4 regions of the Streptomyces sp. NPDC052042 genome follow, and region 1 is predicted to be linked to each of the others. Evidence: riboswitches for the same ligand, from Rfam matches in the RefSeq annotation. Region 1 holds a riboswitch; each other region holds the start of a gene.
What was found. Region 1 has a riboswitch for cobalamin ahead of ACIHCL_RS13990 (prenyltransferase/squalene oxidase repeat-containing protein). Riboswitches for the same ligand answer to the same signal wherever they lie in the genome.

Region 1 (4,205 bases):
CCGGCACCGGTCGGGTGCGGGCGCGCGGGAGCCTGCCGTGGGACGCGAGGGCACGGGGCCGTCGAAGGACTACTGCCGGTCACGGCACTAGTGCCAGGAGCGGCGCTAATCGCGCCGTTCCGGGCGCGGTCTCTCCGCCGGATCGCCTGGACCATGGATACGGGCCGGTGCCATGCGTGTCTGCTCCATCCTCGTGGAAAACACGGAACAACCCGCGGCCGGTATCCTGACTCCCGGATCACTGCCCGCGTCCCGGCCTTCCCGGCGGATCCCTCCGCCAGTGGCTCCTGCTGCTGGAACGCACGCTCCCCGGTCACAGTGGCGGGACCGTGCCGGATTCACACCGGCTTCCCTGCACCGCGGGCCTTGTACCGGGACCATATAGTTGGACGTCCTAGTAAGTCCACCAGGCTCCCTGACCGCGTCGAATCGGCGTCTCCCCGGAAAGGCCCGTTGCGTGCCCCGGGTGGTCCGCGACGGCCGGACCGTGTCCCGAAACACCGCGAAGACGTGGCCTCCGGGCTCCTGGGTCGTCTTGAGGCGCCGCGTCGCTCCGGTCCGTCGGCGGACCGGAGCGACGCGGCGGCAGGAGGCGGTCGGCCCGCCGCAGGTCACGCGCCCCAGCGCAGCGCGATGGTGTCGCCGACGTTGATCGGCTTCTCTCGGGTCGCTCCCGCGAACGCCGATCCGTCGACGCTCACCTTCCAGGTCTGGGACCCGCTGTTGGCCTTGCCGTTGACGGCGGTCACGGTGCCGCTGCCGGACGAAGGGCTGACGCCCGTGACGCAGCCGGACGGCGTGGCCGCGTTGGTCGCCGCGTCGAGGACGGCCCCGAGGGTGGTCGTGGTCCCGGTGGGCGTGAAGGAGACCGAGCAGACCTTGAGGTTGCCCGTTCCGTCATCGACGGTAAGGGCCAACTTGGTGGCCGTGCCGACGGTGAAGGCGCTCTGCGCGACCCACTGGGGGGCGCCAGGGGTGACCGGGACGGCCGGTGCGCTCGTGAAGCCGCCGCCGACGACGGCCCGGAGAGCATCGATGGAGGCGTAGGCGGAGGGGGCGCTGTCGCTGGGCTTGTACTTGAACCCGCCGCCCGGGTTGTACTGGTTGGCAATGAGGAAGTCGATCGGAGTCTTGTCATTGACCGTGGTGAAGTCGGCGGACTGCGGGTCGATGCCGCAGGCGTTGAGGCCGGCGACCGCCCAGCCGTTGGAGCTGGTGTTCACGCCGTAGAGGGAGTTGAAGGCACCGGTGGTGGCGATCAGCTTGCCCTTGAGGAAGTTCTTCGCCTTGACGACGCCGGTGTCGGTGTTCGGCACGCCCGAGGTGCACAGTGCGGCGAGGGCGGCGCCCGTCATGTCGATGTCACTGGCCGTGTTGAGGGCGGCGGGGTCGCCCTCGACCTTCTGGTAGGTCCAGCCGCCGTCGTTGTGCTGGTTGGCGCGGAGCTTGACGACGAGCGCGTCGGTCAGAGTCTGGGGGACGCGGGCTCCGCCGGCCTGGGTCCGCGCGCCGCCGAGGGCCAGAGCGGCGAAGACGGTGCCGTTGAAGTTCGAGGGCGGGCCGAAGTAGCCGGGTTCCGCGGTCTGCCAGTAGCCGTAGATGTCGGCTATGAGATTGCGGGAGGCGGAGACTCTGGCCGGGTCGACGCCCGCGGCGTACGCGTTGAGGGTGCCGCGCTCGTAGTCGGTGACGACCGGAGCGGCCGACGGCCAGCCGGACGTGGCGAGCAGGTTGCGGTAGACGGTGCGTGCGTTCTTCGTGGTGTCACCACCTGGGGCCACGTCGACGACGGCCGTACCGGCGGCAGCGAAGGCGCTGAACGCCCACTCGTTGGAGAGACCGGATCCGGCGTACGAACCGTCCGCCGCCTGAAGGGTTTTCAGATAGGCGACGCCGTTCGTCTTCGCCGCGGCGAGCTGTGCCGGGGTGGAGGTCGCCGATGCGGGCAGGACGGTGAGGGCGAACGCGCCGAGGGTCACCGGCATCGTGAGCGCGAGACGCCGGGTGGTTCGAGTACGGGGCATGGCCTGCTCCTGAGGTCGGCGGACGCCGACCGCTCCCGGCGCGGGCCGCCGTGCCGGGGCGGCACGGGGAGAAGCCGGGGGGCCGCCGTCCGAAGTCGCGTGGTACGGCTTCCTGTCGTGTCGCCGTCCGGGCATTCGGACTCGGGACGGCTTGCGCCGTTCCACACCGCTGCGCGTCAGTCCCGGATTCCCACCGGGTTCCCCCATCAGGCGAGTTGGGACGCTACCCGAGCGCCCCGCGCACCGCCAGCGGTAGTGCCGGAAGCACGGCCGGTGAGCCGCGGGCGGTCTTGACGCCCCGTCCGGATCGGTGTTCCATTCGCGCTGAAAAGCACTCAGCTCCAGGGGAAGCCGGTCCAATTCCGGCGCTGACCCGCAGCCGTAGGCCCGGTACCGTCCCGGGCGAGCCGGATTGCCTGGTGCCGGGTGAACGAGCACAGAACGCCGTCGCGGATTGCGGCGTGGTCGTCACCGCCTCCCCACGGCGTCTCCGTGCGGGGGCGCATCGCCACGCACCCGGCCGCCCGGCAGAGACGAGGGGGCCGTGGCAACCGAGCAGTTGGCGAGGCGGCGTACGAACACCAGGCGACGGCTGCTGTCCCTGCTGACCGCGGGCCTGCTCCTCTCCGGTGCCGCGGCGGCCTTCGTCACACCGGCCCCGCCCGCGAGCGCCGACCCCATCGAGAAGTGCACGGCCACGGCCGGCGCGATCGTGGCAGTCGATTTCGGCCCCTTCGGCGGCGGTGTGGTACGTGGCTGCGACGCCACCCCCACCACCGGCTACGAGCTTCTCCACGAGGCCGGTTTCACCACCGAGGGAACGGTCAAGGACGGCCCGGCGTTCATCTGCCGGATCGGGCACGGATCTTTCAACTCCGGTGCGCAATATCCCACTTCGGCGGCGGAGGAGTGCCGCATCACCCCGCCGGCCACCGCGTACTGGTCGTACTGGATCGCCTCTCCCGGCCAGAAGAACTGGACCTACAGCCCGCTCGGCGCGATGGCGCGGACCCCGAAGCCGGGTGATGTGGACGCCTGGGTGTTCGGCGCCACCGACATCGGCGGCACCCGGGGCCGGCCCGGGTTCACCCCGGACGAGGTCCGCGCGGGCGCCACGACGCCCGAACCGGACCCGTCCGCGCCGCAGGTCCCGCCGGGGAAGGTCGAGTTGGACGCCGCCACCCGCTGGCTGACCGACAGACTCAAGGACGGCGAACAGGTCGTCGATCAGCCCAGCGTGTACCGCAACCACCAGGCGACCACGGAGGTCGTCCTGGCCCTGGCCGCGATCGACGCCAAGAACCCGGCGGCCCGCACGGCCGCCGCCTTCCTCGACCGCCCCGAGAACACCGACGCGTACCTCTACCCGGAGGGCGAGGAGAAGGCTCCCGACGCGACGGCGGCCGCCCGGCTCGCCCTGGTGGCTCAGGCCACCGGCCGGGACCCGCGCGCCTTCGGCGGGCACGACCTCCTCGACGACCTCGTGCAGAACGTCTGCCGGAGCGGTTCGGACGCGCCAGAACCGGTGCCCGGCTGCGTCACCAAGGGCGACTTCCGCACGGCGGGCCAGGCCGAGGGCCAGGCGCTCGCCGTGATCACCCTACTGAGCGGCGGGGTACGGCCCCCGGCCGACGCGGTCACCCGGCTCGCCGCGCTCCAGTGCGACGACGGCGGCTTCACCAGCATGCTGCTCGAACCCGGAGGCTGGTGCGACAGCGAGGCCGGTGCCACCGGCCTGGCCACCCTGACGCTCCAGGCGGCCGGCGGTCATGCGGCCGAGGTCGCCGAGGCGCGCGCCTATCTGCGCAAGACCCAGCAGTCGACAGGGGCCTGGCCGTCCGTCTCGTACAACACCACGGGCAGCGCGTACGCCACCGGTCTGGCCGCCCAGGCCATGCGTGCCCTCGGCGACACGGCCCGGGCCGACGCCGCGGTGTCCTGGCTGTCCAGGGAGCAGATGCCCGACGGAGGCTTCGCGTTCGAGGAGGGTACGACCGACCCCGCGCTGATCTCCGCCACCGGTCCGGCCGTCCTCGCGGGCGCGAAGAGCGACCTGGTGACACTGACCGGTCCGAAGCCCGCACCGACCCCGACGCCCACGAAGCCGACGACCGGCCCGACCGCACCCCCCGGTCCCTCCCCGGACCTGCGGAAGGGCACGGCCTACCTGACCGACCGCAC
Region 2 (4,205 bases), on a different contig from region 1:
TCCGTCGGTCCAGCCGGGGTGGGCGGAGTGTTGCCAGGGGAGCCATCCGCTGCCCCAGGAGGCACCGAGGTAGCCGGTGAGCAGCAGGGCATGAGCGGCGCCGGCGGCTGCGGCGATCCAACTGCGTTCGACCACCCCGAGGGCGAACAGCCCGATGCCGACCAGGTACCACGGGGAGGCGTAGCTGTTCTCCAGCAGTACGACCTCCCACGGCTGGTCCTTGCCGAACAGCAGGGCCATCAGGGCTGCCGTGATCGCCACGGCGGCAACGGCGGTCGTGCGAACCCACACTCCGCGGCGAGGGACGACCCCCCGGGCCTCACCACGCAGGCGGTACCAGCGGGCGAGGACGAGCCATGCCAGGGGGAGGAGCGCGAACCACACGCCCCAGGCCGCGAAGCGCAGGACGGCACCGTCGAACTCACCCTTCAAACAGGGGGTCCCCGGTTCATGGACGACGCACAGGCCGGTCAACTCGGCGTAGGCGAAGGCCGGATAGGACGCAACGCTGCGTCCGTGGGCTCCGAAATTGAAGGCGTACCGGGCAATCGGAGCGGCTGCCAGGGCAAGAAGACCGAAGCCGAGGAGGAAGACCCGCGAGCCGTTCATCTGCGCGCGTGTTCTGGCTCGCAGGCCATCGGTCGCCGCCAACAGGCCGGCCGCCTGCGTCCTCGGTTCGAATTCCGCGCTGCTCAGTGACGGTGTTGCCACTGTGTCCCCCCTCGTGGTCGCACTCCGGCAGAGCTGGGAGGCGGTCCGTCGGCCGGCCTCCCGTCATTAACTTTGCATCACAGAGTACTTGCCAGACAAGAGTCGAGTGGGCTGTGCCACCTCGCACCAGCCGCGTGGACCCGGGGGAACGGACCTGTCCTCGGCCCAGCGAGACATCCATCGGGCTGTGGGCGCAAGCGGCCCAGCCCATCGGGGCTGCGGACCGGACGCTCGCCCAGCAGCGCTCCCACCAGCCCCCACAGTGACGCGGCCTCCCAGGCCGAGGCGTCGCGCCGAGCCTGAGCCCGCGCATGGCCGCTCCACGTGCCTCCTTCTGTGGGATGATCACGCCGCACGGGAAGGGAGCGGTACATGCCTCAGGACCGGAAGCGACCCCTCGTTGAAAGCCCCGGTTGGATGGTGCTGTGCCTGGTCTGGTCCGGGTGGTCGGCCGCCAGTACCGCCAGTGCACCCTGGGTTCGCCTCGGTTGGCTGGTGTTCTTCGTCGCCTGGGTCGTCATCCTGCTGCGCCATGTGGTCAGGCAACGCCAAAGACGCAAGTGCCGCCCCTCCTGAGGCCCATGACCGACACCAATCGACGCCAAACGACATCTACGTCGGCCCTGGCGCCGGGTGGCCGTCTACGCCAAGCACCCGCACGACGCGCCTACTTGGGCTCGTGACGGGACTGCCGTGGCCGGGACCGCCGTGGCCGGGTCGCAGCACCCGCCCGCGCACCACCTTCGCAGAGTCAGGGAAATGAACCCGGACCACACTCCCGACACCGACGAACTGCTGCGCGGTGCGCACGCCCGGCTGCTGCCCGCCGACTCGATCACCCCTGAGATCGCCGGCTCCCTGCGCCATGGCGCCTCGTGGCCGACGGCCTCGTCTTCACCTGCGCCCTCGACCGGCCCGCCGACGTGCGGATCCTCACCGACCCGGACGTGGAGCGCGTCGGCCCGGAGGAGCTGGGGCAGGCGGCGTACGGGAACCTGATGCGCGTACCCGTCACACACGAGGAGATCCCCTTCGAGGGGACGATCCTGCACTCCTTCTACGGCGACTCGCACTTCGTCGCCAGCCAGGCGCTGTTCCTGCTGAAGCCCGAACGGATCGAGGAGATCCCCAGCCCCTGACCGAGCCTCACGCCCCGGTCCCGGCCCCGTACTGCGGCCCTCGGCCCCGGTCCGGCGGCGATCGCAAGCCGCATCGGTGCTCGCCAGGGCCGCGAGGCGGGGCAGGGTCTCCTCGGCAGCTCCCCTGGGGCAGCCGCCGGTGTGGCTGGTCACACAGGTGTCGATCTGGCGCAGACGCGTCAGGTTCTGCGATGCTCTCATCCGACAAGCGACGGCGGAACGAGGAAGCCGGTGGGATTCCGGCACGGTACCGCCACTGTGTAGGGGGAGCGACTCCGCCGCGGCCACCGCCCTGTCAGAGGGTGGGAAGGCCGGAGAAGCGTTGATCCCGAGTCAGGAGACTCACGCCGTCGCACCTCGATGGACGGGGCGGATTTCCCCAGGAGAGGCGGTGGCACCTGTGTGCCTGAGTATGCGTATCGGCGTGTTCACGCTGTCGGCGGCCCATCGGGCCCGGCCGACCGGTCCCGGCCGACGGGCCCGCTCTCCGAGGTTCTGAGTCTTCCCGGACATCGAACGGTTCCCCGGGCACCAGACGGCCCCGGACACCGGACGGTCCTCCGGACAGCAGACCTTCTCCCATAGCGGAGCCCCTTCCCATACCTCCGTATGGCGTGCGTCCTGCAGTGCAGGGCGCACACCCTACGCCTGCTACCAGGAGTCGCCTTGACCGTACGCTCAGTCATGCCCGGATGCCGCCCCGCGAGGGCCGCCACGCTGTTTTTCACCCTTGCCCTCGCGCTCACCGCGTGCGGTGGCGGCGGCACCGACCCGACCGCCGATGCCAAGGCCGCGTCCGATGGTGACGGCTGCATCACCGACTTCGACGCGGGCAAAGACTACTTCCCGGTCAAGTCGACGCTGAAGCACGCCGAGAACTTCACGCTCCGCTACGAGAAGAGCTACCAGGTCCTCACCGTCAAGCAGCCCTACCCCGAGGGCAAGCCCGAGTCGTACGTCCTGGTCAAGTGCGGTGCGCCCAAGCCCAAGCTGTCGGGCGGGCTGGCCAAGGCGCCCCAAATCACCACCCCGATCAAGAGTCTGTACTCCGCCTCGACCACCCACCTGCCGCTGCTGACCGAGACCGGCACCCTGGACGTGCTCACGGGTGTGGCCAGCACCGCGAACATCACCTCGGCCGAGGTGCTGAAGCGGGTGAAGGCCGGGAAGGTCACCGAGTACGCCAAGGACCAGGTACTCAACGCCGAGTCGGTCATCGCGGCCGATCCGGACGTCCTGATGACCCAGGGCATGGACGACCCGCAGTACCCGAAGCTGCGTCAGGCCGGGATCGCCGTCGTCGCCAACGCCGAGTGGCTGGAGTCGAGTCCGCTCGGGCGCGCGGAATGGGTCAAGGCGATGGCCGCGCTCACCGGTGCGGAGCAGCGGGCAGGCAAGCTGTTCGACACGATCGAGGGCGACTACCGGAAGGTCGCCGACAAGGCCGCCGCAGCGGTCGGGTCCGGTGAACCCGTCCAAGCACTGCCAGGAACCATGTACCAGGGCACCTGGTACATGCCCGCCGGGGGCAGTTACGCGGCCCGGCTCATCAAGGACGCCGGCGGCACCTACCCGTGGGCGGACAAGCCCGGCACCGGCAATCTCCAACTGAACTTCGAGGCCGTGTACGCCAAGGGCGGCGACGCGCCCGTATGGCTGGTCGACGCGCGGTGGAAGTCGACCGCCGACGCGGTGAAGGCCGACAGCAGGTACGGCCGGCTGAAGGCCATGGACTCCGACGGGGTGTGGACGAACACCAAGGCCCTCGGCGCCGGCGGCGGGAACGACTACTTCGAGCGCGGCGTCCTACGCCCGGACCTGGTGCTCGGCGACCTCTTCGCGTTGCTCCATCCCGGGCAGGCCGGGGACCACGCCTTCACCTTCTACACGAAGGTCCCCAAGGCGTGACGACCGGGCAGAGCACCGCGCCGGTCCGGGACGAGGCGTCCGTGGCGGCCCGCCCGGTACGACCGATACGGCGGCGGCGCACGGCCGTCGTCGTCGCCCTCGCGGCCGGGACCGCCGCGCTGTTCGTCCTCACCCTCGCGACCGGCTCCCACCGGGTGCCGGTCGCGGAGGTCGTACGGATCCTGTTCGGCGGCAGCGATACCGACCCGCGTTGGGTCGTGATCGTCCAGGAGGTGCGCCTGCCGCGCGCGCTCACCGCCGCCGCCGTGGGGGCGGCCCTGGCCGTGGCGGGCGTGCAGATGCAGACGCTGTTCCGCAACGCGCTGGCCGACCCGTTCTCCCTGGGCGTGAGTTCGGGCGCCAGTATGGGAGTCGCCGCCGTGGTGGTCGGCACCGGCGGAGTGGCCGGGAGCTTCACCGGAGACCTGGCCGGTCTGGGGCGGGTGG
Region 3 (4,205 bases), on a different contig from region 1:
GCCGTGCTGCGTGGCGAGGTAGCCGGTGAGCCGCTCGGCGAAGTACTGCACCATGTCGTTGCGTTCGGCCTCGCCGTGCACCAGGACATCGATGCCGGCCTTCTCCTGGAAGGCGATGACCTCCTGGATCTCCGCCCTGATGCGCTCCTCGTACCCGGCCGTGTCGATCCGCCCGGCGCGCAGGTCGGCGCGGGCGGTGCGCAGTTCACCGGTCTGCGGGAACGAGCCGATGGTCGTCGTGGGCAGCAGCGGCAGTCCGAGGTGGGCGCGCTGGGCGGCTGCCCGCTCGGCGTACGGCTGGGAACGGCGCGCGTCGGCGGCCGTCACGGCCTCGGAGCGGGCCCGGACGGCGGGGTCATGCGTGATCGGCGAGTTTGCGCGGGAGGCGAGGTCGGCCCGGTTGGCGGCGAGTTCGGCGGCGATCGAACCGGTGCCGTGGGCGAGGCCCTTGGTGAGAGTGATGATCTCGGCGGTCTTCTGCTTGGCGAAGGCCAGCCAGCGCAGGATCTGCGGGTCGATGTCCCGCTCGGCAGTGGCGTCCAGCGGCACGTGCAGCAGGGAGCAGGAGGCGGCGACGTCGACCCGGTCGGCGAGCCCGAGAAGGGTGCCGAGGGTGGACAGCGACTTCTGCAGGTCGTTGATCCAGATGTTGCGGCCGTTGACGACACCGGCGATCAGGCGCTTGCCGGGCAGTCCGCCGACGGCGGCCAGGGCGTCCAGGTTGGCGGCGGCGGCCTCGGTGAAGTCCAGCGCCAGCCCGTCCACCGGTGCCTTGGCCAGCACCGGCAGGGCGTCGCCGAGCCGGTCGAAGTAGGAGGCGACGAGCAGTCTGGGCCGGTCGGTGAGGGCGCCGAGTTCGCGGTAGGCGCGCTCGGCGGCGTTCAGCTCGGCCGGGGTGCGGTCCTGCACGAGGGCGGGCTCGTCGAGCTGGACCCACTCGGCACCGGCCGCGCGCAGGTCGGCGATCACTTCGGCGTACACGGGGAGCAGCCGGTCCAGGAGGGTGAGCGGCTCGAAGTCGGCGGGTACGCCGGGGGCGGGCTTGGCGAGCAGGAGGTAGGTGACCGGGCCGACCAGCACGGGCCGTGCGGTGAGGTCCTGGGCGAGGGCTTCCTTCAGTTCGGCGACCTGCTTGGTGGAGTCGGCCGTGAAGACGGTGTCGGGGCCCAGTTCGGGGACCAGGTAGTGGTAGTTGGTGTCGAACCACTTGGTCATCTCCAGCGGAGCGACCTCCTGGGTACCGCGGGCCATCGCGAAATAGCCGTCCAGGGCGTCGGCGTCGACGGCGGCGCGGTGGCGTTCGGGGATCGCACCGACCATGACGGTGGTGTCGAGGACGTGGTCGTAGTACGAGAAGTCGCCGGTCGGGACTTCGTGGATGCCGGTGTCGGCGAGCTGCTGCCAGTTGGCGCGGCGCAGTTCGGCGGCAGTGTCCCGGAGGGCGTCGGCGGTGACGCGATCCTTCCAGTAGCCCTCGATGGCCTTCTTCAGTTCACGGTTCTGACCCTGGCGGGGGTAGCCGTACACGGTGGCCCGTGCTGCCGCGGCTGCGGACTTCGCTGTCACGGAGATCTCCTTCGCGAGATGAATCCCTGAGATCCCGGAGACGGGACGAGAGCGCGAAGGGAATGACGAACCGGACGGCCACGACCCCGCGCGGCAAAAGCACGGTCGTTCCGTCTGGTGTGTACGCCGACCCGCCCTCGAGGTCACCGGGATGTCCGCGCACGGATGGTCCGCACGCGGGCAGTTGGCAGGTCTTCGGACTCACGGGCACGCCCTCCGTCACGGAGGACACCTACTGGCCGTCGCTTCCCAGGCCCGGTACGTCGGACCCAGTGCGTATGACGGCGGTCGTTCCCGCTCACCGCTGCGGGGCAGTCCCGGATTCCCACCGGGTTCCCTCTTGCGACACCCCGCCTGGCGGACGGGGCGAACCAGCTGCTGCGGTCAGCCTACGGGGTCGTGCCAGGAAGGGAAGAGCGCCGTCCGGCATCCGGAAGGCGGGACAGGGCATGCGGCGGGTGGCACGGTGAAGGGGCGGGAGGCGCCGCACTTGCGCTTCCCGCCCTTTCTCGGTCGCGCCGCGCGGGACCTTCACCCCTGCGGCGTCGCGGGCCCCTCAGCCCGCGTCGTACCAGGCCCTCAGCCCTGGTCGTACGTGTGGAACCCCTGGCCGGTCTTCCGGCCGAGCAGTCCCGCCTGCACCATCCGCTGGAGCAGCGGCGGCGGCGCGTAGAGGGGTTCACGGAACTCGTCGTAGAGCGACTCGGCGATCGAGGCGACGGTGTCCAGGCCGATCAGATCGGCGAGCTTCAGTGGTCCCATCGGGTGGGCGCAGCCCAGTTCCATGCCCGCGTCGATGTCCGTGGCCGTGGCGAACCCGGACTCCGCCATCCTGACGGCGGAGAGCAGGTAGGGGACGAGCAGGGCGTTGACGACGAAGCCCGCCCGGTCCTGGGAGCGGATGACCGTTTTGCCGAGCGTGCGGGCCGCGAAGTCCTCCACCAGAGCTGTCGTCCCGGCCGACGTGTGCAGCGAGGTGACCACCTCGACCAGCGGCAGGACGGGGACGGGGTTGAAGAAGTGCAGGCCCACGACCCGGTCCGCGCGGGATGTCGCCATGCCCAGCCGCATGATCGGCAGGGAAGAGGTGTTGCTGGCCAGGACGGCCGCAGGATCTTCCACGATCTTGTCCAGGGCGGCGAAGACCTCGGTCTTGGCATCCGGATTCTCGATGACGGCCTCGACGACGAGCTGCCGGTCGCCCAGGTCGTCCAGGCTGCCGGAGAAGACGAGCCGGGCGTGAGCACCGTCGGCGGCCTCGCGGCTCAGCTTGCCGCGCCGTACGGCACGGTCCAGGGAGGCGGCGATCCGGTCCCTCGCGACGCGGGCGGCGACCGCGTCCACCTCGCAGACCACGGTGTCCAGCCCGGCCCTCGCGCACACCTCGGCAATCCCCGCCCCCATCTGCCCGCCGCCGACCACGCCGACGCGCGTGATGGCCGCGTTCACGCCTGTACCTCCGGCCTGCGCACGAGATGGCGGGTGTAGGCGTCGGGGGTGAAGAACAGCGGCAACTCGCCTGTCAGCGCGGTACGTTCGAAGAGTGCGCGGATGTCCTCGGCAGGCGACAACGGGTGCTCGGCGCCGAGCACCATGATCTCGTCGGCGAGCAGCCCCATCACTGTCTCGCGGTCGATCACCCGGTGCCGCAGCCACTGCCAGATCTGCACACGGGCGATCTCGGCGGTGGCCGCGTCCTCCATCAGCCCGTCGATGGCACCCGCGCCCTGCCCCCGTAGCCAGGCAGCGTAGTACCGCAGCGCGACGGCGATGTTGGTGCGCACGCCGTCAGGGGTGGGCGGGCCGCTGATGCGGCGCACGGACAGCAGGTCGGCCGGGGTGACCTCGACGTCGTCGCGGGTGCGGTCGAGTTGGTGGGGCCGTTCACCGAGGACACCGTCGAACACCTCACGGCAGACGGGGACGAGTGCCGGATGGGCGACCCAGGAGCCGTCGAAGCCGTCCTCGGCCTCCCGCTCCTTGTCCAGCCGGACCTTGGCGAACGCGGCCTCGTTCGCGGCCGGGTCCTTGCCGGGGACCTGTGCGGCCATGCCGCCGATGGCGTGGGCGCCGCGCTTGTGGCAGGTGCGGACGAGGAGTTCGGTGTAGGCCCGCATGAAGGGCGCGGTCATCGTCACCTTGGCGCGGTCGGGCAGCAGGAAGTCGCTGCGGTGCCCGAAGGTCTTGATCATGCTGAAGAGGTAGTCCCAGCGGCCGGCGTTCAGTCCGGCGCTGTGCTCGCGCAGTTCGTAGAGGATCTCCTCCATCTCGAACGCGGCGGTGATCGTCTCGATGAGCACGGTGGCGCGGATCGTGCCGCGCGGGATGCCGAGCAGCTCCTGGGCGAGGACGAACACGTCGTTCCACAGCCGGGCCTCGTACCGGTTCTCCAGCTTCGGCAGGTAGAAGTACGGGCCGTACCCGGCGTCGATCTGCCGCTGCGCGCAGTGGAAGAAGTACAGCCCGAAGTCGACGAGCGCGGCGGGTACCGGGCGGCCGTCGAACTCCAGGTGCTCCTCGTCCAAGTGCCAGCCGCGCGGTCGGACCATGATGGTGGCGAGCTGTTCGCCGAGCCGGTACTCCTTGCCCTCGGGCGTGGTGAAGTCGATCCGGCGCTCGATGGCGTCCAGGAGAGTGAG
Region 4 (4,205 bases), on a different contig from region 1:
CGTTGCGTTCGGCCTCGCCGTGCACGAGGACGTCCAGGCCGGTCTTCTCCTGGAAGGAGATCACTTCTTGGATCTCGGCCCTGATGCGCTCCTCGTAGCCGACCGTGTCGATGCGTCCGGTGCGCAGGTCGGCGCGGGCGGTGCGCAGTTCACCGGTCTGGGGGAAGGAACCGATGGTCGTGGTCGGCAGCAGCGGCAGTCCGAGGTGGGCGCGCTGGGCGGCTGCCCGCTCGGCGTACGGCTGGGAACGGCGGGCGTCCGCCTCCGTGACGGTCGACTCGCGGGACCGGACGTCCGGGTCGTGCGTGATCGGCGAACCGGCGCGGGACGCCAGATCGGCGCGGTTGACGGCGAGTTCGGCGGCGATCGAACCGGTGCCCTGGGCCAGGCCCTTGGCGAGGGTCACGATCTCGGCGGTCTTCTGCTCGGCGAAGGCCAGCCAGCGCAGGATCTGCGGCTCGATGTCCCGCTCGGCCATCGTGTCCAGCGGCACGTGGAGGAGAGAGCAGGAGGCCGACACGTCGACCCGGTCGGCCAGCCCCAGGAGGGTGCCGAGTGTGGTCAGTGACGCGGACAGGTCGTTGACCCAGATGTTGCGGCCGTTGACGACACCGGCGATCAGGCGCTTGCCGGGCAGTCCGCCGACGGCGGCGAGCGCGTCCAGATTGGCGGACGCCCGCTCGGTGAAGTCCAGCGCCAGCCCGTCGACCGGGGCCTTCGCGAGCACGGGCAGTGCCTCGCCGAGCCGGTCGAAGTAGGAGGCGACCAGCAGCTTCGGCCGGTCGGTGAGGGCACCGAGGCCGCGGTAGGCCCGTTCGGCGGCGTCCAGCTCGGCCGGGGTGCGGTCCTGGACGAGGGCGGGCTCGTCGAGCTGCACCCACTCGGCACCAGCCGCGCGCAGGTCGGCGAGGACCTCGGCGTACACCGGGAGCAGCCGGTCCAGCAGGGTGAGCGGGTCGAAGTCCGCCGGCACGCCCGGGGCGGGCTTGGCGAGCAGAAGGTAGGTGACCGGGCCGACGAGCACGGGCCGTGCGGCGAGGCCGAGCGCCAGAGCCTCGCCGAGTTCCGCCACCTGCTTGGACGCATCGGCGGTGAACACCGTGTGCGGCCCCAACTCCGGTACCAGATAATGGTAGTTGGTGTCGAACCACTTGGTCATTTCCAGCGGGGCCACGTCCTGTGTGCCGCGAGCCATGGCGAAGTAGCCGTCCAGGGCGTCGGTCTCGACGGCGGCGCGGTGGCGTTCGGGGATCGCGCCGACCATGACGGTGGTGTCGAGGACGTGGTCGTAGTACGAGAAGTCGCCGGTGGGCACCTCATGGATGCCTGCGTCGGCGAGCTGCTGCCAGTTGGTGCGGCGCAGTTCGGCGGTGGTGGCACGGAGGGCGTCGGCGGTGACGCTGCCCTTCCAGTAGCCCTCGATCGCCTTCTTCAGTTCACGGTTCCGACCCTGGCGGGGGTAGCCGTACACGGTGGCCCGTGCTGCCGCGGCTGCGGACTTCGCTGTCACGGAGATCTCCTTCGCGAGATGAATCCCTGAGATCCCGGAGACGGGACGAGAGCGCGAAGGGAATGACGAACCTGACCACGACGACCCCGCGCGGCATAGGCACGGTCGTCCCGTCTGGTATGTACGCCGACCCGCCCTCGAGGTCACCGGGATGTCCACGCACGAGTCGTTCGCGCGCGGGCAGTTGGCAGGTCTTCGGACTCGCGGGCACGTCCTCGTCGTGCGAGGACACCTACTGGCCGTCGCTTCCCGGACCCTCTGCATCGGGTCCAGTGCGTATGACGGCGGTCGTTCCCGCTCACCGCTGCGGGGCAGTCCCAGATTCCCACCGGGTTCCCTCTTGCGACACCCCGCCTGGCGGACGGGGTGAACCAGCTGCACCGGGCAGCTTACGGGGTGTCGCACGGGAGGAAGGCGCCATGTCCAGCATCCGGATGGTGAAGTGGGACACCCGGAGCCCGGGACACCACGCGGCGGGAGGCGGCGCTCGCCCTTCCACCCGCACCCGAGACGCGGGCCGTCGCCCCCCGGCCGTCGGCGCGGCGGCTGCCGCCACCACCGCCGAGGGCACCGCCGGGGGCCGCACGCCACCCGGTGCGGCCGTGCGTGCGAGCGTTCCATGCCGGGCGGACCGGGGTGCGGGAGGCGCGCGGGCGAGTCCCGCCGTGACGACCTGTACCCGGTCCGTAGGCGTCCGCGCCACCGGATCCGCGGCCGATGAGCAGGCCCGGCCCGGGCAGGGGACAATGGCACCTCTGGGCCGGATGAGGTGGTGGCGATGCCCGCTTGGCATCTGCGCGACTATCACGAGGGCGATCTCGACCAGGCGATCCAGGTCTGGGACCAGTCCCGTTCGGCCTGCCGGGACCCGGTCTTTCCGGTGTCCGAGGTGATGGCCGCGGCCAAGGCCGGCCAGCCGTCGGTGGTCGCGGTGGTCGGCGACGAACTCGTGGGCATGGCCGTGGCTCAGGCGCACGGGGGACGAGGATGGGTCCTCCTCGTCGCCCTGGCCTCCCACTGGCGTGAGCGAGGGGCCGGCAGTGCACTGCTCACGGAGTTGGAGCGGCGCCTGCACGCACAGGGCGTCCGCCATGTCAGCGCACTGCTGCCCGCGGGTGCCACCGGGACGAAGGCTCTGGAGAACGCCGGATACCGGCTCCGCGACGACCTGACCTACTACGAGAAGATCGAACCGCCCGGAGCCGCGAACACCGATGTCCTGGCGGCGTTGGGCGGGCGCATGCTGCCGGGGGACCTCTGGGACGCCATGGCCGGCATGGACCGGGAGAAGCAGGTCGTCGAACGCCGTGTGGTGCTTCCGCTCGAGGAACCGGCACTGGCCGACCGCTACGGCGTGGTGCCGCCCAAGGCCATCATTCTCTTCGGCCCGCCCGGGACCGGGAAGACGAGTTTCGCCAAATCGGTCGCCTCACGGCTCGGCTGGCCGTTCGTGGAGCTCTTCCCGTCCCGGCTCGCGGCCGACACGGGCGACGGGCTGGCCGCGGCACTGCGGGAGACCTTCGCGGAACTGGCGGAACTGGACTCGGTGCTGCTCTTCATCGACGAGGTCGAGGAAATCGCCGGCGCGCGCTCCGGAAAGGCGGTCGATCCCGGCCACGGGGTGACCAACGAACTGCTCAAACTCATCCCCGTCTTCCGCGAGCAGGACTCCCGCCTGCTGGCCTGTGCCACCAACTCGGTGCGCTCCCTCGACGCGGCCTTCCTGCGCCCCGGCCGGTTCGACTGCGTCATCCCCATCGGGCCCCCCGACCCGACCGCCCGCGCGGCGATCTGGGCCCGCTATCTCGGGAACGCGGACGGCTGGGTCGACCTGGCCCAACTGGTGGCGGCCAGCGAGTTGTTCACCCCGGCCGACATCGAGTTCGCGGCGCGCAAGGGAGCGCAGACGGCGTTCGAGCGGGAAGTCGTGCACCGTCAGGGCCGACCGGCGACCACCGAGGACTACCTGGCCGCCATCGCCGACACACGGCCCACGCTCACCGCACGGGCGATCGAGGAGTTCACGGAAGACATCGAGAAGCACAGCCGGTTCTGAGGCCGCCGGAGAGTCGGGCCACCGATGACGGATCGCGGCACGACCCGGTGGTCACTTCATCGGGCCAGTCGCGCCGCATGCACTCGCCGAGGCCCGATCGGTGGGACGAGGCCGTGCGGGGCAAGCCTCACAGCCTGCCGAAGGGCGTTGACGGTGCCCGGAAGTTCCTTCGCCCGGAGTATTCCGGCAGCGCGTGTCCGGGCCGCCTGCGGCAGCCTGATGTGGCCTGGCACGAGCCGGTGGTTCGGGGGCCGCGGGGCCGGGCCGAGAAAGCGGCGGTGAAGGAGCCGATCCGACGAGTACCGGAGGATACGGGTGGTCACGAGACGCAGGTTCGTTCAGACAACGGTCGGCGGAATGGTCGCGCTCCTTCCCGCCGCCACCGCCCCACCACGGCTGTGGGTGGCGCCCGACAGGAGCGTCCTCGACCCGCGGAAGGTGGGCAAGTACGTCGCACCCCTCGTCGTCCCGCCCGCCATGCCGACGGTCCGCGGCGCGGTAGGCGCTCCCGTCGACCACTACACCATCGGTGTGCGGCAGTTCCAACAGCAGGTGCTGCCGCCCGGCCTGCCCGCGACAACCGTGTGGGGATACGGCTCCACCGGGCATCCCGGTTCCTTCCACTACCCCGCTTTCACC

Region 2: it holds a riboswitch for cobalamin, as region 1 does, so the genes downstream of both, ACIHCL_RS28940 (ABC transporter substrate-binding protein) here and ACIHCL_RS13990 (prenyltransferase/squalene oxidase repeat-containing protein) in region 1, are expected to answer to the same signal.
Region 3: it holds a riboswitch for cobalamin, as region 1 does, so the genes downstream of both, metE (5-methyltetrahydropteroyltriglutamate--homocysteine S-methyltransferase) here and ACIHCL_RS13990 (prenyltransferase/squalene oxidase repeat-containing protein) in region 1, are expected to answer to the same signal.
Region 4: it holds a riboswitch for cobalamin, as region 1 does, so the genes downstream of both, metE (5-methyltetrahydropteroyltriglutamate--homocysteine S-methyltransferase) here and ACIHCL_RS13990 (prenyltransferase/squalene oxidase repeat-containing protein) in region 1, are expected to answer to the same signal.

The regions. Positions count from the first base shown of each region.
Region 1 covers NZ_JBIUBU010000006.1:276,737-280,941, forward strand. The annotation lists cobalamin riboswitch at 199-397, opposite strand; gene ACIHCL_RS13985 (hypothetical protein) at 612-2,024, opposite strand; cobalamin riboswitch at 2,154-2,233, opposite strand; cobalamin riboswitch at 2,330-2,463, shown strand; gene ACIHCL_RS13990 (prenyltransferase/squalene oxidase repeat-containing protein) at 2,569-4,205, shown strand, end outside.
Region 2 covers NZ_JBIUBU010000022.1:112,953-117,157, reverse strand. The annotation lists gene ACIHCL_RS28950 (hypothetical protein) at 1-609, opposite strand, end outside; gene ACIHCL_RS28945 (hypothetical protein) at 1,587-1,850, shown strand; cobalamin riboswitch at 2,022-2,215, shown strand; gene ACIHCL_RS28940 (ABC transporter substrate-binding protein) at 2,517-3,758, shown strand; gene ACIHCL_RS28935 (FecCD family ABC transporter permease) at 3,755-4,205, shown strand, end outside.
Region 3 covers NZ_JBIUBU010000005.1:155,520-159,724, forward strand. The annotation lists gene metE (5-methyltetrahydropteroyltriglutamate--homocysteine S-methyltransferase) at 1-1,566, opposite strand, end outside; cobalamin riboswitch at 1,735-1,957, opposite strand; gene ACIHCL_RS11905 (3-hydroxybutyryl-CoA dehydrogenase) at 2,146-3,015, opposite strand; gene aceB (malate synthase A) at 3,012-4,205, opposite strand, start outside.
Region 4 covers NZ_JBIUBU010000018.1:65,415-69,619, reverse strand. The annotation lists gene metE (5-methyltetrahydropteroyltriglutamate--homocysteine S-methyltransferase) at 1-1,510, opposite strand, end outside; cobalamin riboswitch at 1,679-1,901, opposite strand; gene ACIHCL_RS25950 (ATP-binding protein) at 2,289-3,566, shown strand; gene ACIHCL_RS25945 (multicopper oxidase family protein) at 3,924-4,205, shown strand, end outside.